4 regions of the Spirillospora sp. NPDC047279 genome follow, and region 3 is predicted to be linked to each of the others. Evidence: riboswitches for the same ligand, from Rfam matches in the RefSeq annotation. Region 3 holds a riboswitch; each other region holds the start of a gene.
The links. A riboswitch is a leader RNA that binds a small molecule or an ion and turns the genes downstream of it on or off. The one in region 3 is predicted to bind cyclic di-AMP.
Positions count from the first base shown of each region.

Region 1: linked by a shared signal. The riboswitch ahead of ABZ810_RS22565 (C40 family peptidase) and the one ahead of ABZ810_RS01225 (hypothetical protein) in region 3 are both predicted to bind cyclic di-AMP.
Region 2: linked by a shared signal. The riboswitch ahead of ABZ810_RS05170 (NlpC/P60 family protein) and the one ahead of ABZ810_RS01225 (hypothetical protein) in region 3 are both predicted to bind cyclic di-AMP.
Region 4: linked by a shared signal. The riboswitch ahead of ABZ810_RS29395 (C40 family peptidase) and the one ahead of ABZ810_RS01225 (hypothetical protein) in region 3 are both predicted to bind cyclic di-AMP.

Region 1 covers NZ_JBEYUA010000008.1:300,191-303,391, forward strand. Annotated here, with positions in the region: gene typA (translational GTPase TypA) at 1-1,231, opposite strand, end outside; cyclic di-AMP (ydaO/yuaA leader) riboswitch at 1,678-1,813, shown strand; gene ABZ810_RS22565 (C40 family peptidase) at 1,854-2,834, shown strand.
Region 2 covers NZ_JBEYUA010000002.1:198,544-201,744, forward strand. Annotated here, with positions in the region: gene ABZ810_RS05160 (RDD family protein) at 1-175, opposite strand, end outside; gene ABZ810_RS05165 (amino-acid N-acetyltransferase) at 179-697, opposite strand; cyclic di-AMP (ydaO/yuaA leader) riboswitch at 933-1,136, shown strand; gene ABZ810_RS05170 (NlpC/P60 family protein) at 1,236-2,132, shown strand; gene ABZ810_RS05175 (LuxR C-terminal-related transcriptional regulator) at 2,517-2,747, opposite strand.
Region 3 covers NZ_JBEYUA010000001.1:243,082-246,282, reverse strand. Annotated here, with positions in the region: gene ABZ810_RS01230 (S8 family peptidase) at 46-1,215, shown strand; cyclic di-AMP (ydaO/yuaA leader) riboswitch at 1,378-1,552, shown strand; gene ABZ810_RS01225 (hypothetical protein) at 1,555-2,490, shown strand; gene purL (phosphoribosylformylglycinamidine synthase subunit PurL) at 2,593-3,201, opposite strand, start outside.
Region 4 covers NZ_JBEYUA010000012.1:177,147-180,347, reverse strand. Annotated here, with positions in the region: gene ABZ810_RS29405 (hypothetical protein) at 1-80, shown strand, start outside; gene ABZ810_RS29400 (NlpC/P60 family protein) at 249-1,235, shown strand; cyclic di-AMP (ydaO/yuaA leader) riboswitch at 1,640-1,829, shown strand; gene ABZ810_RS29395 (C40 family peptidase) at 1,853-2,383, shown strand; cyclic di-AMP (ydaO/yuaA leader) riboswitch at 2,490-2,664, shown strand; gene ABZ810_RS29390 (CHAP domain-containing protein) at 2,675-3,201, shown strand, end outside.

The sequences.
Region 1 (3,201 bases), on a different contig from region 3:
CGACCGGCTCGTGCTTCTTGCCGTCGATCTCCTTGGCGACCACCTGCGGCTTGCCCACGGTCAGCTCGTACCCCTCGCGGCGCATGTTCTCGACCAGGATGGCCAGCGCCAGCTCGCCGCGGCCCTGGACCTCCCAGGTGTCGGGACGCTCGGTCGGCAGCACGCGGATGGAGACGTTGCCGACCAGCTCGCGGGCGAGGCGGTCCTTGACCATGCGGGCGGTGACCTTGGTGCCCTTCTCCCGGCCGGCCATCGGGCTGTTGTTGGTGCCGATGGTCATGGAGATGGCGGGCTCGTCCACCGTGATCAGCGGCAGCGGGCGCGGGTCGTCGGGGTCGGCGATGGTGTCACCGATCATGATCTCCGGGATGCCGGAGATCGCGATGATGTCGCCGGGGCCGGCCTCGTCGGCGGGCTTGCGCTCCAGCGCGTCCGTCATCAACAGCTCGGTGATCTTGACCCGCTCGATGCTGCCGTCGTGGCGGCACCAGGCGACCTGCTGGCCCTTCTTGATCGTGCCCGCGTAGATGCGGCAGAGCGCGATCCGGCCCAGGTAGCTGGACGCGTCGAGGTTGGTGACGTGCGCCTGGAGCGGCGCGTCCGGGTCGAACGAGGGCGCCGGGATCGTGTTCTTGATGACCTCGAACAGCGGCTCGAGGTCCTCGCTGTCGGGCTGCTCGCCGTTGCCGGGCTTGTTGAGCGACGCGCGGCCGGCGCGGCCGGAGGCGAAGACGATCGGGAACTCGATCTGGTCCTCTTCGGCGTCGAGGTCCATGAAGAGCTCGTACGTCTCGTCGACGACCTCGTCGATGCGCGCGTCGGGCCGGTCGGTCTTGTTGACCACCAGGATCACCGGCAGCCTGGCCTCCAGGGCCTTGCGCAGCACGAAGCGGGTCTGGGGGAGGGGGCCCTCGCTGGCGTCCACCAGGAGGACGACGCCGTCCACCATCGACAGCCCGCGCTCGACCTCGCCGCCGAAGTCGGCGTGGCCGGGGGTGTCGATGATGTTGATCGTCATCCCGTTGTGCCGGACCGCCGTGTTCTTGGCGAGGATGGTGATGCCCTTCTCACGCTCCAGATCATTGGAGTCCATGACGCGGTCATCGACGTCCTGGTTCTCGCGGAAGGCGCCGGACTGCCAGAGCATGGCGTCGACCAGCGTGGTCTTGCCGTGGTCGACGTGGGCGACGATCGCGACGTTCCGCAGGTCATCGCGCGTGGAGAAGGGCATGCGAACTCGCTTGGGTGATGGTTGGGAATCGCCGCAGACGTGCGGCCCAGCCAATTCTACTTGGCGCGCAAACCCGCCCCGGCCTTCCGCGGCCGACACCAGCCACGATTACTCCTTCATGGGCCCTTTGTGTACAGCTCTGGCCGCCGCCCCTCCAGTGCGGTGACCAGCCTCACGACCACCCGTCCGCGCCGGCCCGGCACCCGTCCAACCGCGGAACCGGGGTCAGGTACGTGCCCGCGCCGCCGTCCTGCGATGTGGCGAAGGTCTCGAACCCTTCCGAACGTGCGGGCGGCGTCCAGATCGTCTGAAACCCTTGCGACCAGGGCGTTCTCGCCATCCGGCGGCATCCAGTCGCATGTCCCTTTTGGTCGCCGCATTTGCCGTAATTTGCCATCCCTTTGTACGCTCCTGCGGATCCGGCCGCTCGACGTCCGACAGGGACGGTGGCCGGACCGCCGAATCCCCGCCGAGGGGAACCGGGGAACCAACACCCCCTGGGGCGAATCCGCGTTCGCGCGGTAGGGCGACTCCTGGCCCGAGCCCGTCAGCTAACCCGGTAGGCGGACGAGGAGAGGAGAACACCGGCTTGTCACCGGACCCCCAGCGTCGCCGTTTCGTCATGTCCATCGCGGCCACCGCCGCGGTCGTCGCGACAGGCGCCGTCATCGCCCCCGCGCAGGCCGCCCCCGCCGCCCTGGTCGCCGCCCCCTTCGCGGCTCCCAGCCCCTCCGGCAAGCCCACCGAGAGCGAGCTGCGCAAGCGCCTGAACGCCCTCAACACCGAGGCCGAGAAGCTCACCGAGCAGTTCAACAAGTCCCGCGTCGAACTCGGCAAGGCCCAGCGCGCCCTCCGCGAGGCCACCCGGACGGCCGCAGCCCTCGAGGCCCAGGCCGCTCCCGCCCGCGAGCAGCTCGGCCGCCTGGCCGCGAACAACTACATGACCGGCGGCCCGGACATGATGTTCACCACCAACGGCACCACCGAGGGCCTCTCCGACTCCGCCTACCTGGCCCAGAACCAGGCGTCGGTCGTCAACGCCCTCCAGGCCCGCATCGACCAGGCCAACCAGGCCCGCCGCGACGCCGAGACCAAGAACACCGCCGCCACCCAGGCCGCCGACCGGGCCCAGAAGGCCAAGGCCGCCGCCAAGGCCAAGGTGGACGAGGTCACCAAGCAGCTCGACAAGCTGACGACCACCCGCACCAAGGACCCCACGTCCGGCTACACCGCCGTCATCAAGGGCTCCGACCTGCCCGCCAGGATGACCCGCAAGGCCCTCGGCAAGCTCGGCAGCCCCTACGTCTGGGCCGCCGCGGGCCCCAACAGCTTCGACTGCTCGGGCCTCGTCGTCTGGGCCTACGCCCAGGTCGGCAAGTCCGGCCTCCCGCACTACACCGGCGACCTCTTCCAGCTGGGCAGCAAGGTCGACAAGGGCTCCCTCCGCGCCGGCGACCTGGTCTACTTCGGCGGCAGCCTCCACCACATGGGCATCTACGTGGGCGGCGGCCGCTACGTCCACGCCCCCCAGACCGGCGACGTCGTCAAGATCTCCAAGCTCTCCGAACGCTCCGACTACGCCGGCGCCAACCGAATCTCCTAGCCCACCCGCCCCACACCCACTTGAGCCGTCCGCCCTGGCCCGCCCCGGAGCCACCCCCGACGGTCTCGCCCCCACCCCGCACTGCGCCCGACCCTGCGCTGGCTTGCGCTGCACCTGGCCCTGTGCCGCTCCGCGCTGCGCCTGGCCCCGCACTGCGTTGCTCCGTGCTGAGCCCGACCCCGCGCCGCCCTGTGCTGCGCCCGGACATCGCGCCGGGCCCGTGCTGCGCCTGCCCCTGCGCTGCTCCGTGCTGCCCCTGCCCCTGCGCTGCTCTGTGCTGCGCCTGTCCCTGCGCCGCTCCGCGCTGCGCCCCGCCCTGCGCCGCTCTGCGCTGTGTACGGCCTGCGCTAGGTCGACTTTGCGCCGC
Region 2 (3,201 bases), on a different contig from region 3:
TGTCGTCGTAATGCGGCTCGGACGGCTGCCACTGCTGCTGACCCTGCCACTGCTGCTGCCACTGCTGCTGCGGGGGCTGCCCGCCCTGCCACTGGGAAGGCGCCTGACCTCCCTGCCAGTGCTGCCCAGGGCCCGACTGCGGGTAGGGCCGCCCGCGGTGGGGGGGTTCACTCATCGGTCAGTCCTCCAGGCGAAGCAACATCCGGGTATTTCCCAACGTATTCGGCTTGACCCGGTCCAGGTCCAGAAACTCGGCCACACCGTCGTCATAAGAGCGCAGAAGTTCTTCGTACACCTCGGGCGAGACCGGCGTACCCAAGATCGGCTGGAACCCGTGCCGCGCGAAGAAGTCCACCTCGAAGGTAAGACAGAACACCCGTTCCACGCCCAGTTCCCGCGCGGTCTCCAGGAGCTTGGCGACGATGCGGTGACCGATCCCCCGCCCGCCGTGTCCCTTGTCGACCGCGACGGAACGGACCTCGGCCAGGTCGTCCCAGATCACGTGCAGGGCACCGCACCCGATGACGGCGTCGGCCTGGAGGTCCTCGGCGACCCAGAACTCCTGCACGTCCTCGTACAACTTCACGGTGGTCTTCTTGAGCAGGCGGCGCCCCGGCCCCGAGTACATGTCGACGAGGCGCCTGATGTGCCGGACGTCGGCGGTGCGGGCACGCCTGATCACTACTTCCACAAACAGGCGACATTATCGAACGTCCGGCCTTTACCTGTGGTGGACGTCCCCTTACCGTAGGTAGCTTCCCGGGGTGACTAGATAAAAGAGACCACACCCCCGCCCCGAAGGTGATGTAAGGCACATCCCCACCCCTGTGACATCAGGTGATCACTCTGTGGCGCCTGTGATTTCGCATGTTCTGGTTGGCATCGGGGTCCGACTCCGTTAGTGTCCTGCGCTGACATCGGCCACCGTCACGGCGGCCGAACCGCCGAGTCCACGGGCCGCAAGCCAGCGTCCCGAGGAGCCGGGGACCCACTTTCGGAGGGTTCCGGGGGATCACCCCGGTGCCCGTTACCGACTGGGGTGAATCCGCAGAGCGCGACCATCGCGCCGATCCGCGGAAGGGCTGCTCCGGCCCGAACCCGTCAGCTAACTCGGTAGGCGGACGAGGAGAGGAGAATTAGTGGAGCCATTGCGCCCTGCATCCTTTTCACGCTCGGTTCGCGGCAGGCGGGGTGCTCGATTCCGCGCCCTCGCCGTCACCGGGATGCTCGTCGGCGTGTCGCTGACGGCCCCGCCGGCGCACGCCGACCCCGAGCCGTCCACCAAGGAGCTGCGCTCGCAGGCCCACAAGCTCGCCGACCAGCTCGAGCAGCTGACCGAGCAGTACAACGGCCTCCGCGTGAAGCTCCAGCAGTCGCAGCGCGCCGCCAAGGTCGCCGCCGACAACGCCAAGCGCCAGGAGAAGGCGCTCGAGGGCGTGCGCGAGAAGGTCGGCAGCCTGGCCGCCACGAGCTACATGCAGGGCGGCGCCGACCCCACGGTCTCGTTCGTCGCCTCGCAGGACCCGCAGCGCCTCCTCGACCAGGCTGCCACCCTGCACTACTTCGCCACCCAGGACGGCACCCGCGTCCAGGGCCTCATGCAGGCGATGCAGGCCGCCCAGCGCGCCCGCAAGGCGGCGGAACAACGCGCCAAGCAGGTCTCCCAGCTCCGGACCCAGCTGGACTCCCAGCGCAAGAAGGTCACCGACCTCTACGAGAAGGTCCGCGGCCGCCTGGTCAAGCGCGACCCCACCGAGCTCGCCAAGCTCCCCGTCGTCGGCACCGGCAAGGGCGCCCAGGCCCTCCGCTACGCGATGGGCAAGCTCGGCCGTCCGTACGTCTGGGGCGCCGCGGGCCCGACCTCGTTCGACTGCTCGGGCCTCACCATGTGGGCCTACAAGCAGGTCGGCATCAGCCTCCCGCACTACACCGGCAGCCAGTGGAACGCGGGCACCCACATCTCCCGCGAGCAGCTCCAGCCGGGCGACCTCGTCTTCTTCTACGCCGACCTGCACCACATGGGCATGTACGTCGGCGACGGCAAGATGCTCCACGCCCCGCAGACCGGCGACGTCGTCAAGATCGTCCCGATGTCGGGCCGTCCCTACGCCGGCGCCGTCCGCGTCGCCTGACCGCTCCCAGGAACGCTCTCGACAACCCGCCACACGCCCGAGGAAAGCCGCCGCCATCCCCGCACATCTCCTGCGCCCTCAAAGCGCATCAGGGGCGCTGCCTGACGCACGCCGCCCCATGAACGAACGCGTCGGGGCCGAGCCCAGGTGGACTCGGCCCCGACGACATGAAGCCGCTAGAGACGTGATACCGATCAAGACACCTACATGTGGACGGGAGCGCGTAGGCGTTGGGGGGTCGGGGACGAGAAGGGTGCGGCGGCTTCCCCCGGGAGCGCCGCGCGGCGGGCGAGCCGGAGCTTCGTCCGCGGCGACGTCTGATGCAGGGACCTACCTGTCAGAACGTCGCCGCTGCGGGGATGGACGTAGCTCGTCTCGAACTGCTCAGATGAGTTGCCTTCGGGCCGCCCACACCACGGCCTCGATAGGGGTGTTGACCTCGAGCCGATCGCAGATCGTGCGCAGACGCCGCCTCAACGTCCGCGCGCTCAGCTCGAGTTTGCGTGCCGCCACATCGGCTGTGACACCGCTGGCGATCTGCGCGAGCAACCTGATCTCCTCCTCGCTCAGTCGCAGATCGTCGGTGCCACGACGTGCGAGTGTGGCCTGTTCCACTCCGTCCTCCCTCGTCCGTGGTGATGACCGCGGGGATGCAGCCGTCCGCTGCACAGGCACGGGTAGGCCTCTTACGCGTTGGGTTGCGTGGGTCCGGAGCCTCCGGACTTAGATCATCTGTTTCCTATCCATCTCGCATGCTTGGCCGGAGGTGGCCGATGGGTCGGTTGCGGGGCGTCGAGCGGGAACTCCGGGTGACGATTCACTCGTTGGCCAACCGAACGCGGGCACCCCGTCAGGGAGGTCTGGTTCCGGGACGGGCCATGATCGCCAGCCATCTCGAGCCCATCCCTTCTCGCCCGATTTCGTCGACCCCGTGCCAACGATGATCGTGAATCGTTTCAAGCTACGCTTCGGCTCGGAACGCTAGGCGGCCGGATCCGGCCCGTCAAGCGCCGATTGAGTACCTTGTGTGCTTGTATGGCCACCATGCGTGATGGTTTTCACGGGGGTC
Region 3 (3,201 bases):
GCGCCCGAGACCCCCGGCGTGGCCGCGACTGAAGGAGTCCTCCCCGTGCGGGCTGTCCCCCGAAGGCTGCTGATCACCGGCACCGCCGCGGCGTGTGTCGCCGGTGCGGCCGCGTTCCCCGTCCTGGCCGGCGGCTCCGACCCCGCACTGGTCCAGGTGACGGCCGCCGAAGGCACGCCGATCCCGGGCAAGTACATCGTCACCCTCAAGGACGGCGCCTCCACCGCGTCCGCCGTGCGGAACGCGAGGGCCGCCGCGGCGGAGCGGTTCGACGGCGTCCTCAACGGCTTCGCCGCCAGGCTCGACGCCGGCCAGCTCGACCGGCTGCGCCGCGACCGCAACGTCGCCGCGATCGAGCACGACCAGCTCGTCTCGATCAGCGGAACGCAGCGCCTCGGGCTGCCCTGGGGTCTCGACCGCGTCGACGAGCGCGCGCTGCCGCTGAGCAGGTCGTACACCTACCGGGCGACCGGCCGCGGCGTGAACGCCTACGTCGTCGACACGGGCCTGGACGTGAAGCACCCGCAGTTCCAGGGGCGCGCGTCGATCGCATGGAAGGCGCCCGGCTTCTCCAGCGGCGCCGACTGCAACGGCCACGGCACCCATGTCGCCGGCACCATCGGCTCCCAGCGCTACGGCGTCGCCAAGCAGGTCAGGATCCGTGCGCTCCGCGTGCTGGGCTGCGACGGCACCGGCCCGATGTCGAACGTCGTCGCCGCGGTCAACTGGCTGCGCAAGAACGCGGCCAAGCCCGCCGTGGCCAACATCTCGATCGGCGGCCCCAAGTCGGCCGCCCTCAACACGGCTGTGGCCAATCTCTCCAAGTCCGGCGTCGTCGTCGCGGTGGCGGCCGGCAACGACGGCAAGAACGCCTGCAACACCTCGCCCGCCGGCGCCGCCGGCGCGGTGACCGTCGGCGCGAGCGACTCGCGCGACCGCAGGGCCGGCTTCTCCAACTGGGGCACGTGCGTCGACATCCACGCCCCGGGCGTCGGAGTGACCTCCACCTGGCCCGGAAAGGGCCGTGAGGTCCTCGACGGCACCTCGATGGCGAGCCCCCATGTGGCGGGCGTCGCGGCGCTCTACCTGACCACGCACCGCAGGGCGGGCTTCGCGGAGGTCGAGAAGTGGCTCAAGGCCAACGCCACGTCCGGCCGGCTGAAGGGTCTGCCCAGTGGCACGCCCAACAAGCTGCTCTACAAGGCCAAGCTGTGAAACCAGTCACATAGGATGGCCCGGTTTCCAGGCGGCGCCCCTGGTTCCGGGACTCGCTGGCGGCACACCCGCCCCAGGGGTTTAATCTTGGCGAAGTAACGAACGTTTCCTTGCAGTTCATTGGCATTCGGTCGGTGACTCGCCACGGCCCACCGGGCAGTCTGGCCGAACCTGCCGAGTCCCGCGCCATGCCGCGCGGGAACCGGGGACCCACATGCCGGAGCGTCACCGCGCTTCCGGCCGGGGTGAATTCGGGACCGCAACCAGCGGATCCGATAGGGCTGACTCCCGGCCCGAACCCGTCAGCTAACCCGGTAGGCGAATGAGGAGAGGAGAAGCGTGGAGACCCCCACCTCCACTCGCTGGCGTCGTGCCCGGCGCGCCGTCGTCGCCGTCGCCGGCCTCGTGCCGTTGGTGGCGAGCGCGACCGTCACCGGCCCGGCCGCCCAGGCCGACCCGGGTGACGCCGGGCGGGTCAGCAAGCTGAACGCCCAGATCGAGAGGCTCGACAAGGCGTACGGCGGCGACCTCGCGAGGTTGCGCGACTCGCAGCACGACGTCAAGCAGGCCCTGCAGCGCGCTCAGGACCTCAAGGAGGACCTGGCCCAGGCCCGCGGGCTGGTGGCCCAGATCGCGGCCTCGCAGTACATGACGGGCGGCACCGACCCCTCCGTGGCCGTGCTGGCGAACGACGACCCCTCCACGTACCTCAACAACGCGTCGCTGGTCAGCCATGTGGCCCAGAACCAGGCCGGCAAGGTCCAGCAGATCCAGCAGCTGGTCGCCCAGCAGGAGAAGGCCCGCGCCGAGGCGCAGAACAAGATCAAGCAGCTCGAGAAGCAGATCAAGGACCTGGTCAAGCAGAAGGCCCGGGTCAAGGTGCTGCTCAAGAAGTACAAGCCGGAGTCCCCGAGCGTCGGCATGGCCGGGGTCACGCCCCGCATGAAGAAGGTCCACGACGTCCTGGACACCGAGTTCGGCCCGTTCCCGACCATCGGGTGCGTACGTTCCGGCGGCGACCCGCAGGACCACGCCACCGGCCAGGCCTGCGACTTCATGGTCACCACCGGCGGCCAGATGGCGACGGGCAGCGCGCAGCAGCAGGGCGACCGCGCCGCCGCCTACGCGATCGCCAACGCCGACAGGCTGGGCGTCAAGTACGTGATCTGGCGGCAGCGCATCTACGACATGCGCAGCCCCGGCTGGTCGTCCATGAGCAACCGCGGCGGCGTGACCGCCAACCACTACGACCACGTCCACGTCTCGGTCTTCTAGGACCCGCCCGGCTGTCGTTGGGCCTGGCGGGCTCCACGACGGCCGTTGACGCGCGAACGCCCGGTCACCCTCGCGGGGTGGCCGGGCGTTCGCGGTCGTGGCTCAGTCGGCGTAGCTGGGCAGGGTCCGCTCGTGGGCCTCGCCCAGCTCGGCGAGCGGGATCGAGAAGAGCTCCTCCTCGCGGCTGGAGACCGTGAGGGCGTCGCCGCCGGTGACGCCGATCTGGGCGACCGGGACGCCGGCCTGCTCGCACAGGGCGGCCAGGCGGGCCTCGCCGCCGGGCCGGATCGCGACCACGGCGCGGGCGACGGACTCGCTGAACAGGGACACGAACGCGTCGCCGGGCAGCGTGATCTGGGCGCCCAGGCCGCCGCGCAGGCACGACTCGACGAGGGTCTGGGACAGCCCGCCGTCGGAGACGTCGTGCGAGGCGGTCAGCAGGCCCTCGCGGGCGGCGGTGACCAGGACGGAGGCCAGCGCGGCCTCGGCGGCCAGGTCGACCAGCGGCGGGAGGCCGCCCAGGTGGCCGTAGACCACGTGCGCCCATTCCGAGCCGCCGAACTCCTCGCGGGTCTCGCCGAGCAGGGCGATGGTCGCGCCCTCGGAGGTGAACGACATGTTGGCCCGGCGCCGGACGTCGTCGTGCACGCCCAGCACGCCGATGACCGGCGTCGGGTTGATCGGCGTGGTGCCGGTCTGGTTGTAGAACGA
Region 4 (3,201 bases), on a different contig from region 3:
AACGGCGGGCCCTGCAGGTGCTGGCCGATCTCGACATGGTCCCGCCGCTGCGGCTGACCCCGGGCGAGCGCGCATCGTGACCGGCGAGCGCACACCGTGAGTTCGGGACGCGGATCGTGATCTGATCGTCACGGAATGGGGTAAAAGCTGGGCGAGCTTGATGAATACTGACGATTCGGTTGTGACTGGTGTGCCCCCTCGCTAATGTCAGCCGCTGATATAGGCGGACGAGAGGGGCATATCCGACCGTGGCCAGTGATCGCAGCTCCCGGCGGCTGATGGCGACAGCCTGCCTCGCCGCGACGACCACCATGGTGTTGCCCATGGCGTCGGCGCACGCTGAGCCCAAGCCCACCGCGGCCCAGGTCCAGAAGAAGCTCAACAAGCTCAACGAGCAGGTTGAGGATCTGGTCGAGAAGTACAACCAGGTCGGCGAGGATCTCAAGATCGCCAAGAAGAAGCTCCAGGCCAAGCAGCGTGCCGCCAAGGACGAGGAACTCGCGTTCGAGACCCTCCGCGGCAAGATCGCTCAGATGGCCGCCACCGCCTACAAGAACGGCGAGACCGGCGACGTCGCGGGCTTCATCGGCAGCGATGACCCGCAGGCCGTTCTCGACCAGTCGGCGGTCTTCACGCACCTGTCCCGCAACCGCAACTCCGAGGTGACCCAGTTCCTGACCGCCGCACAGCGGGTGCAGCGGGAGAAGGCCCAGGCCCAGCGCGCCTACGACGACGCCGCGGGCAAGGCCAAGGAGCTCAAGGACCAGAAGGCCAAGGTCGAGAAGTCGATCGCGGCCCAAAAGCGGGCGCTCGCCAAGTTCGGCATCAAGACCCAGAAGTCCGGCGGCGGCGCCATCGGCGGCACCTACAACGGCCCCGCCAGCGGCTCGGCCCGCACGGCGCTCGACTTCGCCTACAGCAAGCTCGGCACGCCGTACCAGTACGGCGGCACCGGCCCCCGCTACGACTGCTCCGGCCTGACCATGCGGGCCTGGGAGGCCGCCGGGGTCAGCATCACCCGGACGACCAACTCGCAGTGGGCCGCCACCAAGCGCGTCGCCAAGAGCGACCTGCAGCCCGGCGACCTGGTCTTCTTCCGCAGCCTGGGCCACGTCGGCCTGTACGTGGGCAACGGCCAGATGATCCACTCGCCGAGCACCGGCAAGAGCGTCCAGGTCGTCAGCATCACCTCCGGCTACTACCTGTCGAACTACTACGGCGCCGGACGGCCGTGACGCTCGACACTTCGCGCCCCTAGCCCGGGCGCACCAGAGAACGGACCAGGTCTGACCTGGTCCGTTCTTTACTTTGCGACCGATTTGCTTTCGGTTGACCCTTTGATACTTTGTGGCGACCCGCGGCGCTCACCAGGCGTCGCGTCCCCCCGCTCGACACCGTCCAGGTGCCGAGGCCGGTGCGACGCCCTCCACGCGCCGCACCCGACCGGCCGGCTCAGCCGTACCGTGCGCACGCTCAGGCGTGCATGGCGCCGAACGAGCGCGTCACGACGGCTTTCCATCGAGTCCGGGCCGACGGCGGTTCCCCTGTCTTGGGGCCGCCCCATCACACAACATCAGCGCCGCGCTTTCGCACGCGGGACACAGGGTCCCGCGCACGGGCCCCATCGCGCCCCAGGATCGCCGCGGCAGCGCCGAGTCCGCCATCGCGCGGAGCCGGGGACCCACTCTCGCGGCCCGTCCCTCTTCGACGGGCCCCGAACGGGGTGAATCGGCGCGCCCTCCTTCGATCCCCTCGAACCGGGCGCACCGTAGGGCAACTTCCACGCCCGAACCCGTCAGCTAACCCGGTAGGCGTCTGGAAGAAGGAGACTCCCCTGTCCAGCAACGCTGTCATGTCCCGTCGCGTCCGCTTCGGCGGTCTCGTGGTCGCCACCGCGGTGGCCACCCCCCTTCTCGCGACGGGACCCGCCCCCTCCGCCGAGGCGGCCACCAAGGCCGTTCCGGTGGCCAAGGTCGTCAAGCAGGCCAAGCACAAGACCTGGGCCGAGCGCCAGAAGCTCGCCCAGAAGGCCCTGAAGTACGCGTTCAAGAAGAAGGGCAAGCCGTACCGCTACGGCGCGGCCGGTCCTCACGCCTTCGACTGCTCCGGTCTCGTGCAGTGGTCGTACCGCAAGGCCGGGGTCAAGCTGCCCCGCGTCACCACCGCCCAGTACCGCGCGGTCAAGAACAAGGTGTCCTGGAAGAAGCTCGCCCCCGGCGATCTGGTCTTCTTCAACGGCAAGGGCCACGTGGGCATCGTGTCCAAGCGCAAGGGCAACAAGATCTGGATGATCCACGCCCCCAACAGCCGCAGCCACGTGAAGGTCGTCAAGCTCGACAGCTACCGCAAGAAGACCTTCTCCGGCGCGGTCCGTCCCTACTGAGCCACGTCTTCTACCGAGCCACATCCCTCCCTCACCGGGCGCGGCCGTTCCCTCCCCCCGTGAACGGCCGCGCCCGATCCCCTCAGAAATCTTGAACGGCCGTTTCGGACGGCCACCGCCGAGTCCGCGCACGCGCGGAGCCGGGGACCCACCATGCCTCCGCCCCGACCAGGGGCCCGGCTGAGCAGTCCCTTGGGGTGAATCGGCCTGCGCGCAGGCCGTAGGGCAGCTTCCACGCCCGAACCCGTCAGCTAACCCGGTAGGCGGCATGGAAGCCAAGGAGATCCCCTCGTGCCAGGCAAGCACCGCAAGCCCAGCCCACTCAAGATCACCCTGCGTACCACCGGCGGCCTCGTCGCGGGCGCCGCCGTCATCGGGACGGCGACCGTCACCGCGCAGGCCGCGGTCGGCGCCGCGCCCGCCGGGTCGGCCGCCGCCAAAGCCCCGGCCGCCGCCGCGGCCGTCCAGCCGGGCGCCCCCAAGAAGAAGTCCCACGACGTACCCGAGAAGCTCTCCGGCGACGCGGGCCGGGCGAGCACCGCGCCGTCCGCCGCCGGAGCGTCCAAGGCGCCGGTGAAGACCGAGCCGAAGAAGCCGACCGCCGACGACGCGATCAAGCTCGCCAAGTCCCAGGTGGGCATCTCCGAGGACGAGAACGGCGAGACCAAGTTCAACGAGTGGTACATGGGCACCGACCGCGCCAAGGAGACGCTCGAACGCGACGGCGGCGACCTGGAGGGCTACAGCGACGCCCAGTGGTGCGACATGTTCGTGTCCTGGATCGGCGAGGAGCTCGGGTTCGGCCACGGCATGGGCAG